DNA from 2 places in the Pseudoalteromonas sp. 120-MNA-CIBAN-0494 genome. Region 2 is predicted to be linked to the other one. Evidence: predicted binding sites of a transcription regulator. Region 2 holds the regulator's gene; the other holds the start of a gene.
The links. The regulator sigma-54, encoded in region 2, starts transcription at its own class of promoters, with help from an activator protein. The targets are predictions, from matches to a motif close to GTTGGCACGNNNNTNGNNT.
Positions count from the first base shown of each region.

Region 1: a site for sigma-54 is predicted at 3,278-3,296, ahead of AAEY55_RS07030 (EF-hand domain-containing protein). Genes of this name have one in related genera too.

Region 1 covers NZ_JBEOOE010000007.1:65,903-73,623, forward strand. The annotation lists gene AAEY55_RS07015 (sigma 54-interacting transcriptional regulator) at 1-1,017, opposite strand, end outside; gene AAEY55_RS07020 (hypothetical protein) at 1,020-1,562, opposite strand; gene AAEY55_RS07025 (HAMP domain-containing sensor histidine kinase) at 1,564-3,021, opposite strand; gene AAEY55_RS07030 (EF-hand domain-containing protein) at 3,332-3,565, shown strand; gene AAEY55_RS07035 (hypothetical protein) at 3,593-3,820, shown strand; gene AAEY55_RS07040 (hypothetical protein) at 3,976-4,212, shown strand; gene AAEY55_RS07045 (EF-hand domain-containing protein) at 4,220-4,456, shown strand; gene AAEY55_RS07050 (amidohydrolase) at 4,580-6,253, shown strand; gene AAEY55_RS07055 (FlgO family outer membrane protein) at 6,367-7,035, shown strand; gene AAEY55_RS07060 (YgjV family protein) at 7,059-7,295, opposite strand; gene AAEY55_RS07065 (Crp/Fnr family transcriptional regulator) at 7,573-7,721, shown strand, end outside.
Region 2 covers NZ_JBEOOE010000002.1:133,857-141,577, forward strand. The annotation lists gene kdsC (3-deoxy-manno-octulosonate-8-phosphatase KdsC) at 1-260, shown strand, start outside; gene lptC (LPS export ABC transporter periplasmic protein LptC) at 257-814, shown strand; gene lptA (lipopolysaccharide transport periplasmic protein LptA) at 804-1,349, shown strand; gene lptB (LPS export ABC transporter ATP-binding protein) at 1,346-2,071, shown strand; gene AAEY55_RS02345 (RNA polymerase factor sigma-54) at 2,141-3,634, shown strand; gene hpf (ribosome hibernation promoting factor) at 3,661-3,948, shown strand; gene ptsN (PTS IIA-like nitrogen regulatory protein PtsN) at 3,953-4,405, shown strand; gene rapZ (RNase adapter RapZ) at 4,427-5,272, shown strand; gene AAEY55_RS02365 (HPr family phosphocarrier protein) at 5,316-5,588, shown strand; gene mgtE (magnesium transporter) at 5,736-7,094, shown strand; gene AAEY55_RS02375 (mechanosensitive ion channel family protein) at 7,182-7,721, opposite strand, start outside.

The sequences.
Region 1 (7,721 bases), on a different contig from region 2:
GTGTTTTTCGCTTTGCTTCATTCGCTTTGCAATACTGGCGCTAAAGTATTGTGCAAGTAGACTTATATCTTCGCGACGCTCGCACAAAGGAGGGAGTTTTAAATTAACCACGTTTAAGCGGTAGTATAAATCCTCCCTAAACTGCTGATTTATAATCGCTTCGGGGAGGTTTTTATGAGTTGCCGATACAATGCGAACATCTATGGCTATTTCTTCTTGAAAGCCGACTGGACGTATGGTTTTTTCTTGCAATACGCGCAGTAACTTAACTTGTAAATTAAGCGGCATATCACCTATTTCATCTAAAAATAAGGTGCCTCCCTCAGCTTGTTGAAACAGTCCTTGGTGATCTTTTATTGCCCCAGTAAACGAACCTTTTTTATGACCAAATAATTCTGACTCTAGCAGTTCACCCGGTACTGCGCCGCAGTTTATCGCTACAAATGGGCCTTTACTTACATGGCTATGCTGATGAATAGCTTGAGCTAATAACTCTTTACCCGTACCACTGGCTCCCGATATTAATACGTTAACTTGCGTTGGCCCTAGCAGTTTAACTTGCTCTAGCAAATGTAGCATAGCGCCGCTACGGGTAACTATATTGCTAGTGGGTATTATTTCATCGGCATTTACGCCGTGTATTTCTATCGCTTTTGCTAAGCTGTCGAATAACTCGTCTTTATCTATTGGTTTGGTAATAAATGCAAAAATGCCTTGTTTGGTAGCCTCTACCGCATCAGGAATAGAGCCATGCGCTGTCATCATAATAACGGGCAATGCCGGATAGCGGCTTTGCAATTGGCGGTGCAGTGCCATGCCATCCATTTCGTCCATGCGCAGGTCGGTTACTACGGCATCGAACACTTGGCTTTTTAATATTTGTAACGCAATTAGGCCGCTCTCGCAGGTGGTAACCTCGTAGCCTTTTGATTCGATACGAATAGCGAGCAATTTTAATAAGCTGGCATCGTCATCCACTAATAATACTTTTGCACCTTGCGGTTTTATTGCTGGCATAACTACTGCTCCTTAGTTTCTTCGCGTAATAACAGTTGCTGCTCTATGGTTGCTAATGACGAGAGCGTTTGTTGCATTTTATTATTAAGTGCTTGCTGCTCTTTTTTAGCATTTATTTGTAGTGTTACTTGTTGTTTTTGTAGCCATAAATACTGTTTTATATCGTCTGGCCAATAGTAAGCTTGGTCAAGTTTAAGTAACTTACTCATTACCGTATTAGGATCGCTACTAGTGTTTAAACACATAAATTGAAAAAAGTTTTTTAGTTCTTTTTCGCCAACAAAATCTTTGTTATCTGGGGTTAACTTAAAACCACCACATTTATTAGCATGCCAGGCTATTACTTGCTCCGCAGGGGGATACATAGGATCGCTTTTAGGCCGAGGCTTTGGGCTTGGCTGGCTGTTTTTATCGCTCGTTACTTTAGTTTGAGTTTGCGCCACAGGGCTATCAACCACTTGCTGTTGGGGGTTATTAGTTTTGCACCCCGATAAAATGATGGCACTGCCACACACACATAAAATAGCCATTAAACGCGAGGTCATGCTAGTTAACTCCTTGATTTGTTATTATGGGAAGCGTAATTAAAAATCGACAACCTTGGGGTTCATTTTGCTCTATTAATAATTGTCCGTTTAATTGCTCTACTGACTCTTTAACAATAGTTAAGCCTAAGCCACTGCCTTGTAGCGTAACATTTTTGCTATGCTTACCTTGATAAAATGCGCTAAAAACATGTGCTTTTTCGTGCTCTTTAATTCCGCATCCCTCGTCGCTTATCGCCATTTTTAGCTTACTGTGCTCAAAGGTTAACGCTATAGATACTGCCTGCCCGTGTTGTGAAAACTTTAAGCCATTAGAAATTAATTGCACTAAAATCATTTCAATTAACTCCCCAGGTAACGCAAGCGCCTTATTAGGTAAGTTGTTATGCCAAATAAGGATTTGCTCTCGGGCTGTTAGGCGGTGCTCAAAATGACTATTAATTTTATTAATTAAATGATTAAACTCAACCTCACTTACGCTGTCTTTACTAGTACGAATCGCGTTATAACTAAGTAGGCTGTCAATCATAGTACGAAGGCGCACCATAGACTGGCTAATAAGCTCAAGTACAGCGCGTTGCTCTTTAGTTATAGGGCCAACTATTTCATCGCTGAGCAAGTCGGTGCCCTCGACCATTGAGGCTAGAGGTGTTTTAAGTTCGTGGGTAACGTGGCGTAAAAAGGTGTCTTTTTGCTGCTCAAGTATATGTAACTGAGCTTGCACCCATTGTAATTTATTACCTAATTCAACTAGCTCTGCTGAGCCTTGCACGGCTATTTTTTGTTGCCAGTCACCTTGCCCTAATTTACCAATAATTTTAGTCAAGCTTTTTAAGCGGCCACTTATACGCCACAAAAAACCGCCTCCTACTAAGAGTGTTAGCGGAATTAGCGCCACCAGCCAGTTAATAAATGAAGTTTGTAACTGCGCTATTTCTTTTTGATTATTAGTAATTTGGGTTTCGCTTTTATCGCGTAACCATAAGGTAAGTTCGGCGAGTAAATCGCTAATAGGTAAAAACAAGGCTACCTGCTGTTGTTTTTGTTCAACAAGTTGAGTGTGTGCTAGTTGCAGAGTATTCGTTAAACGCTGCCATTGTGCGGTGTGACTTTTACTGGGCGCTATACGTGTAAGATCTTCAATACTTTGTAGCGATGCTTGCCACTTATCAACTATGAGCGTATCGAGTGACTCACTTTTTAGTACCCAATTTTGCCGAGTAGCGCGCTCTAAACTATTGAGTTCTTGTTTTAAAATATTAAACGATTTAGTTACTTGGTAGTTATTACTAACAATTTGCTGAGTTACAGCTAACTGCTTATTAAGCGCATTTAAAAATACAATAACCACTAACGATAAGGGTAATAACGACAGCAGCATACTCATTACAAACTGGCTAATTAAATTAGGGCGCCAATTAAGTATTGCTTTGTATTTTTCAGCCATCGCTGCTGGCATTGCATCCATCCTTTAGTAACTTTAAACAGCCTATTATTAAGCGTTTAAGTTATACACTAGCTGAATCAATTTATATATCTGTTATTCGTACTGTAAAGCCGCCTGTTGCCAAACAGCAACAACTCAACTCTTTGATTTGTATTGCTTCTTTATTTATAAGCCAAATTTCGTTGCAAAAAACACACAGGTACCTGTAAAACTTGCTTAACCTATAACACCAAAAACCATAAGCAACTGAATTTAAAAGATAAAAATAATTGGCATCGTTTTTGTAATAGTTAATCTAAGTTTATCTTATAAGGAAATGACCATGAGTAATCGCTTTTTAATTATTATGCCAATCGTTGCGCTAGGCTTTTTGAGCGCTAACGCGCTGGCAATGGATGTACAAGCTACTTTTAATGAACTTGATAAAGACAGTAACGGTACTCTCAGCGAAGCTGAAGCTGGTGAGGACGCTGTACTTCATGAAAACTTTTCACAAATAGATACTGATCAAAATGGTCAGTTGTCGCTAGATGAGTTTAAACAGTTTATTAAGTAACTAACCTAGTAACCAAAGGAGTTTTTTATGAAACAGCTTATAGCCGCATTTTCGTTACTGTTTTTAGTTATTAGTGCTACTGCCCTGGCTTCATCGTTTAATGCTCGTTTTGCTTTTTTAGATAAAAATATGGATGGAAAAATATCTATTACCGAAGCCAAAAAAGATAAAGAAGTAATGAAACAGTTTTCTGATTTAGATGTAAATAACGATGAAATGATCTCTAAAAAAGAGTTTGAGGCGTTTAAGCCTTAAGTTTAAATTCAAGTTTAATCTTGTAAAATTAACTAAAAGTATTTGCTATAACCCCTGAGGGAGTGTGTAAATGGATTTAATGTTGGGCGTTAAATTATGGCAAGTACTTTATTTTATTACGAATGACATTAAAATGAGCTTTGCGAAGGAGCACCATGAAGATACGCGCTTGTTTAGTTAGTTGCTTATTATTACTAAGCTTTAATTCATTAGCACTTGATGTAAAGCAACGTTTTGATCACCTTGATACAGATCAAAGCGGCTATTTAATTCACCATGAGCTTGAGGCTCAACCGCACTTACTAAACAACTTTAGCAAATGGGATAAAAACCAAGATAATAAAATTTCATTGGTTGAATTTAAAAATTATCTTACGAATAACCTCTACTGAGTAATTTATGAAAAATATAAGCTATATAGCGCTCGTTGCGCTTAGTATTTGTAGCACACCAAGCTTTGCCAGCAGCAATAACATTGCCAAGCAATTTGAAAAATTTGATCGTAACCAAAACGGCTTATTAAGCCGAGCAGAAACAGCCAGTGACCCTGCCCTATGGTCTCGTTTTGCAAGTTACGATAAAGACAAAGACGGCCACCTTTCTTTAAGCGAATTTACACTTTATGCAAGTCAGTAATTAATTTACCAATAAATTAACTGGCTTACTCTGCACAAATAACAATCCAACCACCTCAAGTGGTTGGTATTATAAAAGTGAGTTTGTTATGTTAAAGCCATTAACAATAAAAATAAGCTCACTATGCCACTCAAAAAAATAATCAAACCTTTGCTACTCGCTTGCCTTTGCGCAGGCTCAAGCCTTGCGGTTGCGCAAACTAAAGTTATTTACAACGCCAACGGCTACACACCTTTGTACAAAGGTGAAGTGCAGCAGTTTTCTACTTTAGTTATAAAAAACGGTAAAGTAGTTAAACTTGGCGGCGATACGCTGAAAAATAGCTTTCCAGATGCCAAGCTTATTGACGCTCATGGCAATACGCTATTACCGGGTTTAATTGACGCACACGGTCACATTATTGGTTTAGGCAATAACCTGTCACAATTAGATTTACGCGGTGCGCTTTCTATTGATGAAGTTACTAATAAACTCAAGGTATTTGCAAATAACAAACAAGGTTGGATTATTGGCCGTGGCTGGAATCAAGAGCTGTGGCAAAAAAAGCAGTTTCCTACCGCTGCCGATTTAGATAAAGTAGTGAGCGATCGCCCTATTGTACTATCGAGAATTGATGGCCACGCTATTTGGGTAAATAGCAAAGCCCTAGAGCTTGCGGGCATTACTGCAAACACCCAATCGCCAGAAGGCGGCGAAATTATTAAAGACGAATTTGGCAATCCTACTGGTATATTTGTAGATAAAGCAGAATCGTTAATTAAACAATTTATGCCAAAACCATCAAAACAAACTCTTAGTGACTCTTTAGATGCTGCCGGTAATCATTTATTAAGTTTAGGGATTACCTCAACCCATGATGCGGGTATAGATAAAACCACTTGGGAATTATACAAAGAACGCGGTGAACTAGGCAATTTACCACTGCGTATTGTGGCAATGCTCAGTGGCGCGAGTCCTGATTTAAAAACCATGTTAAAAGCAGGTCGATACCAAGATGCCAACGACTTTATGTCTATTCGCAGCGTTAAGGTTTATGCTGATGGCGCATTAGGTTCGCGTGGCGCGGCGCTAATTGAGGATTATGCCGATAGAAAAAACCACCATGGCTTAATGCTCGAAACCCAGCAAAAACTAGAAGAGTTATTTACGCTTAGTTTTAAAAGCGGTTTTAGTGCCAACACCCATGCAATTGGCGACAAAGCTAACCACGTTGTATTAGATGCTTATAAAAATGTATTTAAAGCAACCGGCGGAATTTTACTACGTAACCGTATGGAGCATGCACAAATAGTAACGCTTGATGATATTAAGCGCTTTAAAACATTAAAAATTATTCCTTCAATGCAACCAGTGCATGCCACCTCTGATATGCACATGGCAGAGCAACGCTTAAGCGAAAAGCAATTAGCGGGTGCTTATGCATGGCAAACCTTTTTAAAACAAGGGTCAGTGATTGCAGCAGGATCTGACTACCCAATAGAATTGGCAAATCCTTTTGATGGCTTGTATGCAACAATTACTCGTATGGATCACAACCAACAACCAACCCAGGGCTGGCGCGCTAGCGAAGTATTAAGCCGTGAAGACGCACTGCGTGCTTTTACCCTAGGCGGCGCTTATGCAGCGCATCAAGAGTTTAAAGTGGGTAGTTTAGAGCAAGGAAAGTGGGCCGACTTTATTTTAATAGATAAAGATTATTTTAAAGCCCCGGTTGATGAACTATATAAAATAAACGTATTACAAACATGGATTGCAGGCAAACTTCGTTACGAAAAAGAGGCTGTGACTGCGCAATAAACTGAATACAAACTGAAAATAACAAATTAATGATAAAATTTAATTAAAGTAATCAAAAAGTGTGTCGATAAAGTGGGGTATTTAAAAATTCTCTTATGTTTCAGGAAGAAAACATGTTATCTAAAAAAATATCTCTTACTTTATCGGCACTTTTTACCCTTTCACTTTCAGCTTGTTCTAGTCACCCTGTTTACAATGGTCACGCTCCTCATAATGACTATTCTCATAACAAAAGGCACGTTCAAAATGACTCGCCTCGCGTGAGTAACTGGCAGTTTCCAGAAAAAAATTACCGCCCAATAAATAGCAGTAAATTACTTAGTAATTACACCGAACAATTAGCCATGAAGCTAATTGAAAATATGAATTACATAAATAGTAATACCCCTATTGCCATTACTTCTTTTGTAAATTTAGATGATAACCTACAAACAACTAATATTTTTGGTAACCATTTAGCTGAGAGCTTTATTACTGAACTACAAGAGTTTGGATTATCTGTTGTAGATTACAAACACACAGGAACTGTACATGTAACCCCAAATGGCGACTTTTCATTTAGTCGTAATGGTCGAGAAATTAAAGGCTACCCGCATATTGAATACACTTTGACTGGCACACTTACTTATACCAATCGCGGTGTTATTGTAAACGCACGTATTATTGGCGCTAAGTCAAAGGTAGTGGTGTCTTCGGCTAAAGGATTTGTGCCTAGTTTTGTGGTTGAGTCGTTATATCCCACTCGCCGCGTTGACGGCATAGCGCTTGACGCAATCTTATAAAAACCAAAAAGGATTAGCTTAGGCTAATCCTTTTTAGGCTCTGGCTGTTTATTACGGTATAATTTAAAAATATGATACGCGTTTACAAACGCGAGTAAGCCGTTAGTAAAGGCAACGGGTACTGCACCAATAGCTAAGCCATAAATAGTAAAGGCGATACACCCAAATAAATTATACCAACGCAGCTTTACCACGTCGGTCATTGTTAACGATGCAACCAGTAAAGCAGATGCTATATAACCTAAATATTCCCAACTCAATTGTTCTCTCCTAGGCTTTAGGTTAGCATTGCATATTAAACTTTAGTACATTGAATCTGTACAGCAACGTAACAGCTAAATAAAAGTTAACCTATAAATGGCTTAAAACTCTGTTGGTTATCAGCAGCTATACTGCTCAAATAATTAGTCCAACAGTGCCAGCCCATTATATTAGCAGCACCTGATATGTTAATTAATTTAACATAATTTCTTAGAGCTTTGATGCTATCGCCATTAAGGTGCAATAAATAGGACAATTGTCCGAAGAGTATGATTGATGTTTCAATACCATTTTTCCAGTTATCTTGTTGAACAACTACTTACCTTTGCCGGTAGTAGTTATCAGCAATCAAAAAAAGAAATATTAATACAACAAGACCAGCCTTTAACTAAGTTGGTACTTGTGCGCAGCGGAACTGTGTCGTT
Region 2 (7,721 bases):
TTATTGCCTACCAAGAACTTAAAAACAAGCTTAATTTGAGCGATGAGCAAATTGCTTATATTGGTGATGATGGCCCTGATATGCCTGTTATGGAGTTAGTTGGCTTTGCAGTCGCAGTAAACGACGCGCACCCACTAATTAAACGCTTAGCACATTACACTACGCAAATGCCGGGTGGTTTTGGTGCAGTAAGAGAGCTAACCGACTTACTTATGCTTGAAAACAATAAACCATTAACTAGCCAAGGCACCAGTTCATGAATATAGCGCGCATAGTCTTAAGCGTTTTATTCATCACCTGTATGGTTTGGCTTTGGTACCCTTATTTTACTCAGGTAAATACGGTTGCTAAAGCCGACTCAGAAGTAATAGCTAAACCCGATTACACCGCCATTGAGCTAAAACAAACAGCTTTTGACGAAAACGGTGAAATTAGCCATAAAGTAACTGCGGTTAAAACGGAGCTTTACGAGCAGCTAGGATTTACCTTATTCGAAAAACCTACTTTCATATTGTACGACGATAGACAAAAAACGTGGCGTATCAATGCTGATGAAGCAACACTTTACGATGAAAGACAATTAATTTTAGAGGGTAATGTAACTGCCCAAAACTTAATTGATGGCGCAATGATAGACAAAATTATCGCCGACAATATTCAAGTAGATATAATGCTACTCACTATGCGCAGCGAACAGCCCGTTATTATAACTGGACCGAATTTAAAGATCACCGGTAAAGGCCTTGAAGCCAATTTAACAACCGAGGTGATAAAACTAATTAACCATACGCGAACACTATATTATGACCAATAACCTTGCAAAAATACTTATTATTCCATCGCTTATACTTGTATTTAATAGTAATGCGGCAGAGCAAAGTACTTCCCCATTAGCTAATCAAATTTCTATTAGTGCTGACCGACAAGAAGGTCAACTAAAAGAAAACGTTGGTATTTTTGATAAAAATGTCGAGATAATTCACGGCAATCGTCGTATAACCGCCGATCGTTTAGAAGTACATAAGCGCGACGAACTTGGCGATAATAAACAACTATTAATTGCCACGGGCAGCCCTGCATATTTTGAAGAAAAGCAAGCAGATGGTACTGTCATGAGCGCCAGCGCTAACGAAGTACGTTACGATGTAGCGAAACGTTTTTTAACCCTGGTAGGAGATGCAAACATTTCTCAAGCTGGGCAAAAAATTACGGCTAAAAGCATCACCTACGATATAGAGCAACAGCTTATAAGTGCTGAAAAAGATGAAAACTCAACTGATCGGGTACACACTATTTTAGTGCCTATAGACGTAAAAAAAGAACAAAAACTCAATAAAGGTCAGCCATGAGTACATTAAAAGCAGAGCTATTAGCAAAAAGCTATAAAGGCCGTGAAGTTGTTAAAAATGTAGGACTTGAAGTAAAAGCTGGCAGCATTGTTGGTTTACTTGGCCCAAATGGCGCAGGTAAAACCACTACCTTTTACATGATTGTAGGCTTAGTTCCTAGCGACAAAGGTAAAATATTAATTGATGATAACGATATTACCTTACTTCCTATGCACAGCCGTGCTCGTTTAGGTATTGGTTATTTACCACAAGAATCTTCTATTTTTAGAAAGCTCACTGTGTATCAAAATTTAATGGCTATTTTAGAAACGCGTAAGCAACTAAATAAACAAGCCAGGGAAGAAACCCTAAATAGTTTGTTGGACGAATTTAGCCTGCAACATATTCGCGACAGCTTAGGTATGGCGCTATCTGGTGGTGAACGTCGCCGCGTAGAAATAGCACGTGCTTTAGCTGCAGATCCTAAATTTATATTGCTTGATGAGCCCTTTGCTGGCGTGGATCCTATTTCAGTGCTCGATATTAAAAAAATTATAGAACACCTTAAAAATCGTGGTATTGGCGTACTAATTACCGACCACAATGTAAGGGAAACCCTTGATGTTTGTGAAAAAGCCTACATTGTTTCTCATGGGGAGCTAATTGCATCTGGTACTCCTGAATTTGTATTAAACGATAAAACAGTACGTGATGTTTATTTAGGCGAGCAGTTCAAACTGTAATATTTATGTTATTACTATAAGCATCTGCTAAGATTAATCATATCAATTTATAAGGATTGTTAGAGATAAATGAGGCAATCATTACAGCTGCGCATGGGCCAGCAACTTACAATGACTCCGCAACTGCAACAGGCTATTCGCTTATTGCAGCTTAGTACCTTGGATCTCCAGCAAGAAATACAAGAAGCACTTGATAGCAACCCATTACTTGAAGTTGATGAACAAGATTACACGGAAGAATCAGCAGGTAAAAACGAGCAAAAAGCAGATGACATTACTGTTAGCGCCTCTGCTGACGACACCCCAAGCGAGTATGAGCAAGATAGCGGTGAAGCACTAAATAAAGACACCATAAGCGACGACATGGCCATGGATGTATCATGGGATGAATATATGAGCGCAGCGCCTGCCTCTTCATCAGGGCCAATGCCTGAAGATGAATCTATTTATCAAGGTGCATCAACCGAAACCCTGCATGAATACTTAATGTGGCAATTACAGCTCACCCCTTTTAGCCCTACCGACGAAGCTATTGCCATAGCTATCGTTGAAGCCGTAGATGACTCTGGTATTTTAACCCTCAGTTGCGAAGACCTTTTAGCAAGCTTTAACCAAGAAACTGACGACGAACACGAAGTAGAACTAGATGAAATAGAAGCAGTGCTAAAGCGCATTCAATTATTTGATCCTGTTGGTATTGCAGCTCGCAGCTTGCAAGAATGCTTATGCATTCAATTAAATCAATTTGATAAAGACACCCCTTATATTAACGAAACAAAAATGGTGTTAACTGATCATATCGATTTACTCGCTGCTCGCGACTATCGTACGTTAATGAAAAAAACTAAGCTCAAAGAAGAAGAGCTTAAAGAAATAATGACACTTATTCATACGCTTAATCCTAAGCCTGCGGATACTATTGTCAGAGAAGAGTCTGAATACGTTATACCTGACGTGTCTGTTAAAAAAATAAAAGGCCGCTGGGTGGTAGAGCTAAACCCAGATAGCATGCCAAAAATACGTGTTAACAGCCAATATGCGGCTATGTCTCGTACAGTAAAATCCAGCGGTGACAGCCAATTTATTCGCTCGCACTTACAAGAAGCTAAATGGTTTATTAAAAGCCTAGAAAGTAGAAACGAAACGCTCCTGAAAGTAACTAATTGTATTGTTAAGCAGCAACAAGCGTTTTTTGAACATGGCCCAGAAGCCATGAAACCTATGGTATTAAACGATGTTGCCGAAATAGTTGAAATGCACGAGTCGACTATTTCACGGGTCACTACGCAAAAATATATGCACACTCCACGTGGCATTTTTGAGCTTAAGTACTTTTTTTCAAGCCATGTAAGCACCGAAAATGGTGGCGAATGTTCATCAACTGCCATACGTGCCCTGATTAAAAAGTTGATAGCTGCAGAAAACTTAGCCAAACCATTGAGTGATAGCAAGATTGCAGATATATTGGCTGAGCAAGGAATTAAAGTAGCTAGACGGACAATTGCAAAATATCGCGAATCTCTGGCTATTCCCCCGTCGAATCAACGTAAAAGCTTGATTTAAGACGTACAACAAAGAGGAAAATGCTGATGCAACTAAACTTAACTGGTCGTCATGTAGACATTACAGACTCATTAAGAGACTATGTAAATAATAAATTTGCAAAGCTGCAAAGACACTCAGATCACATAACTAATGTGCATGTTATTCTCGATGTAGAAAAATTAAGTCAAAAAGCTGAAGCAACAATTTTTGTAAGTGGCGCTGAGCTATTTGCATCGACCGAACACCAAGATATGTACGCTGCCATTGACTCGTTGATTGACAAACTCGATCGTCAAGTAATTAAACACAAAGAGAAGTTTGCTCGACACTAACACTATGAAATTAAGCTCACTTATATGCCAGGACTGCAGCAAAGCTGTGGTCCTTTTTAATAGTAAAAAAAGAATTTTAGAATTCATCAGTGAACTCGCGCATAAAAAAATGCCGTATTTACCTCAGCAAGATATTCTCACTGCTTTATTGGCAAGAGAAAAGCTAGGTAGTACCGGTATTGGCCGAGGAATAGCAATTCCACATGGCCGTATGAGCGGGGCACAAGAGCCTCTTGCCTTAATTTTAATAAGCGAAACCGCTATTAATTTTGATGCAATTGATAATCGTCCAGTTGATATTTTTGTTGCGCTTATAGTGCCCGATGGCGATAACCAGCAGCACTTGAAAACACTAGCCACAATAGCTGATAAACTAAACGATAAAGAGTTTTGTAAGCAATTGCGTGCGGCAAAGTCTGATGAAGCGTTATACCAAGTTATTTTGGATCAATCCTAGTTACTAATAAAGGGGTGGTAAATGGAATTAATTATTATAAGTGGCCGATCAGGTTCTGGTAAGTCAGTTGCTTTACGTGTTGTAGAAGATTTAGGTTACTATTGTGTAGATAATATTCCGGTAAATTTGCTGCCTTCATTAGTGCGCAGTGTCTCTGATAACTACGATAAAATAGCCGTTAGTATAGACGTGCGTAACCTGCCTAAAGACCAGCAGCAGTTTAACGATATTCTTGAGTACTTGCCCGACTTTGCTAAACCAACGTTATTTTATTTAGATAGCGACGATCAAACGTTAATCCGCCGTTATTCAGAAACACGTCGCTTGCACCCGCTTTCGATTGATTCGCTACCGCTAGATTTAGCAATAAAAAAGGAAAAAGAATTACTCGATGTACTCGTAACGCGGGCTGATCATGTCATTGATACAACCGATTTAAGTGTGCATCAACTTGCTGAATCTATGCGTGAAACCATACTCGGTAAAAAAGACAAACAGCTTATCATTACCTTTGAGTCGTTTGGCTTTAAGCATGGTATTCCCAAAGGTGCTGATTATGTTTTTGATGCGCGTTTTTTACCAAACCCACACTGGGAACCGGAGCTCAAGCCTTTAACTGGATTAGATCAACCAGTAAAAGATTATTTAGCTAGTCATAGTATTGTGCAAAAATTCACTTGGCAAATTCAAACCTTTGTACAAACGTGGTTACCACACCTAGAGCGTAATAATCGCAGTTATTTAACCATTGCTATTGGTTGTACTGGTGGTCAGCACCGCTCAGTTTATTTAGCGCAAACAATTGGTGAAAGCTTTGCTATGTCTCACCCTAATGTAAAAATTCGCCATCGCGAGCAAGAAAAATAATTCAATTTAAATAATCATCTGTTCAGCTTAAGTAGAGTATCTTATGCGCTTAGAAAATACATTTTTAATAAAAAACAAGCTAGGCCTGCATGCTAGAGCTGCTACCGTATTAGCACAATTAGCGGTACAATTTGACGCATCTATTACCTTATTTCAAGATGAAAAAGAAGCCGCTGGCGATAGCGTACTGGCTTTAATGTTACTAGAAAGCAGCCAAGGTAAAGAAGTAAAAGTAGTGTGCGAAGGACCCGATGCAGAGCATGCTTTACATGCCGTTGGCCAATTAATAGCGCAGCGCTTTAACGAACAAGAATAGTAGGCACTTTATTTAAACCAAGTAAACGAGCTAAAATATAGGGTTAGTGAAACCTTAAGCTAGTTTGGCTAAAAAAAGTAAGATAAACTGAACGAAGTTAATGACTAACTTCTTCCCTAACGTTATAAAAATAAATTAAGGACGCCAATGCCCGAAACTTTCGAACAAGACTACCCACTACAACAATTACAACAAGTGACCAAGTCACTCAATAGTGGTCAGTTTGTTCAAGTTAGGCGCATGCTGGCAAAAACAGCTCCTTGTGATACCGCACTTTTACTAGAATCATCACCGCATAAAGTTCGTCGCCTGCTCTGGCAATTAGTTGATCCAGATGTACAAGGTGATGTTCTTGAAGAACTCTCTGAAGATGTACGTTTAGGCATTATTGCCCAAATGGAACCTAAGCACATTGCTGCTGCCACTGAAGACATGGGCCACGATGACTTAGGTGAAGTACTGCGAAGCCTGCCTGACACGGTTTATAAAGACGTGGTTAGCGCCATGGACATTCAAGATAGAGAACGTGCTACGCAAGCACTCTCCTATCAGGAACGCTCTGCTGGCGCGCTGATGAACACAGATACAGTAACCATTCGCCCTGATGTAACCCTAGATGTGGTACTGCGTTACATTCGTCTGCGCGGCGAACTCCCTGAGGGTACCGACGACCTTTACGTTGTCGATAAGCATAACTGTTTTTTAGGCGCTTTATCGTTAAGTACCTTACTAACCAATTCGCCCGAAAAAATTGTTCACGACCTAATGGATGAAGACTGTGAGTCTATTCCTATTTCGATGGATGAAAGCGAAGTGGCGCAGTTATTTGAACGTCATAACTGGATATCAGCCCCAGTAGTTGACGACAACGCCCAGCTACTTGGCCGTGTTACTATCGATGACATTGTTGATGTAATTCGTGAAGACGCAGAGCATCACTTATTAGGTTTAGCGGGTCTTGATGATGAAGAAGATACCTTTGCACCGGTTTTAAAAAGCTCAAAAAAACGCTCTGTTTGGCTAGGTGTTAACTTATTAACGGCTCTGGCAGCTGCTTTTGTTGCCAGCTTTTTTGAAGGCACTTTAGCAATACTGCCTATTTTAGCCGTGCTTAACGGCATTGTCCCCTCAATGGGTGGGGTGGCCGGTAGCCAGTCATTAACCTTGGTTATTCGTGGTATAGCAGTGGGCCATATTAACCAAACTAACCAACGTTTTGTAATGATAAAAGAGCTCGCCATTGGTGCATTAAACGGTATTTTATGGGCTGTTTTAATTGCCAGTGTTATAGCCCTATGGCAATGGGACTTAATGCTTGGCGCGGTACTGGCGTTTGCAATGTTTATGAACTTAGTTGTTGCGGGTGTGGCGGGTGCGTGTATTCCTATAATACTTAAACGTATGAAAATAGACCCTGCACTTGCTGGCAGTGTAATACTCACTACAGTAACCGATATAGTAGGTATATTTGCCTTTTTAGGCACCGCAACTTGGTTGCTGGTTTAATAAGTAAACCAGCGCATATTACTGTGTAAATACGCGCTGGTTAAAAGTAACTTTTACGCAATATAATTTAACCAGCGTTCAAGCTATTTAACCTTCTTTATTGGCTGTAGAGCCATCGGCTCCTTCTTGATCAGCCGATGGTGTATTTACTTTATTACTTATTATTGCATCGAGGTTTTCGCCGCCTTTAACCCCAAAATCTAAACTGCGTATTGGGAATGGGATAAGAATATCAGCCTCATTTAGTGCTTGCTGTACTGCCACAACACCTTTGTGGCGTACTGTCATAAAGTCTGGCTCACCAGGGTATTTAATCCAAAACCACAATAATAAATTAATACTACTGTCGCCAAAACTCTCTGCGTATACGGCCGTTTCATCTTGGCGTATTACAAACTCAAATTGATTAATTTTATCCACAATAACGTTTGCGGCTTTTTCTATGTCTTCTGTTAATGAAATTCTTACCGGCACTTCTATGCGTCTAACGCCTAGCGTGCTGTAGTTTCGCAATACATTTCTAAATAGTATTTTATTAGGCACTAGTATTTGCTGCCCATAAAAGCTCTCTATTAGTGTATTACGCAGGTTTATTGAATGCACAGAGCCAAACACATCATCAGTTTT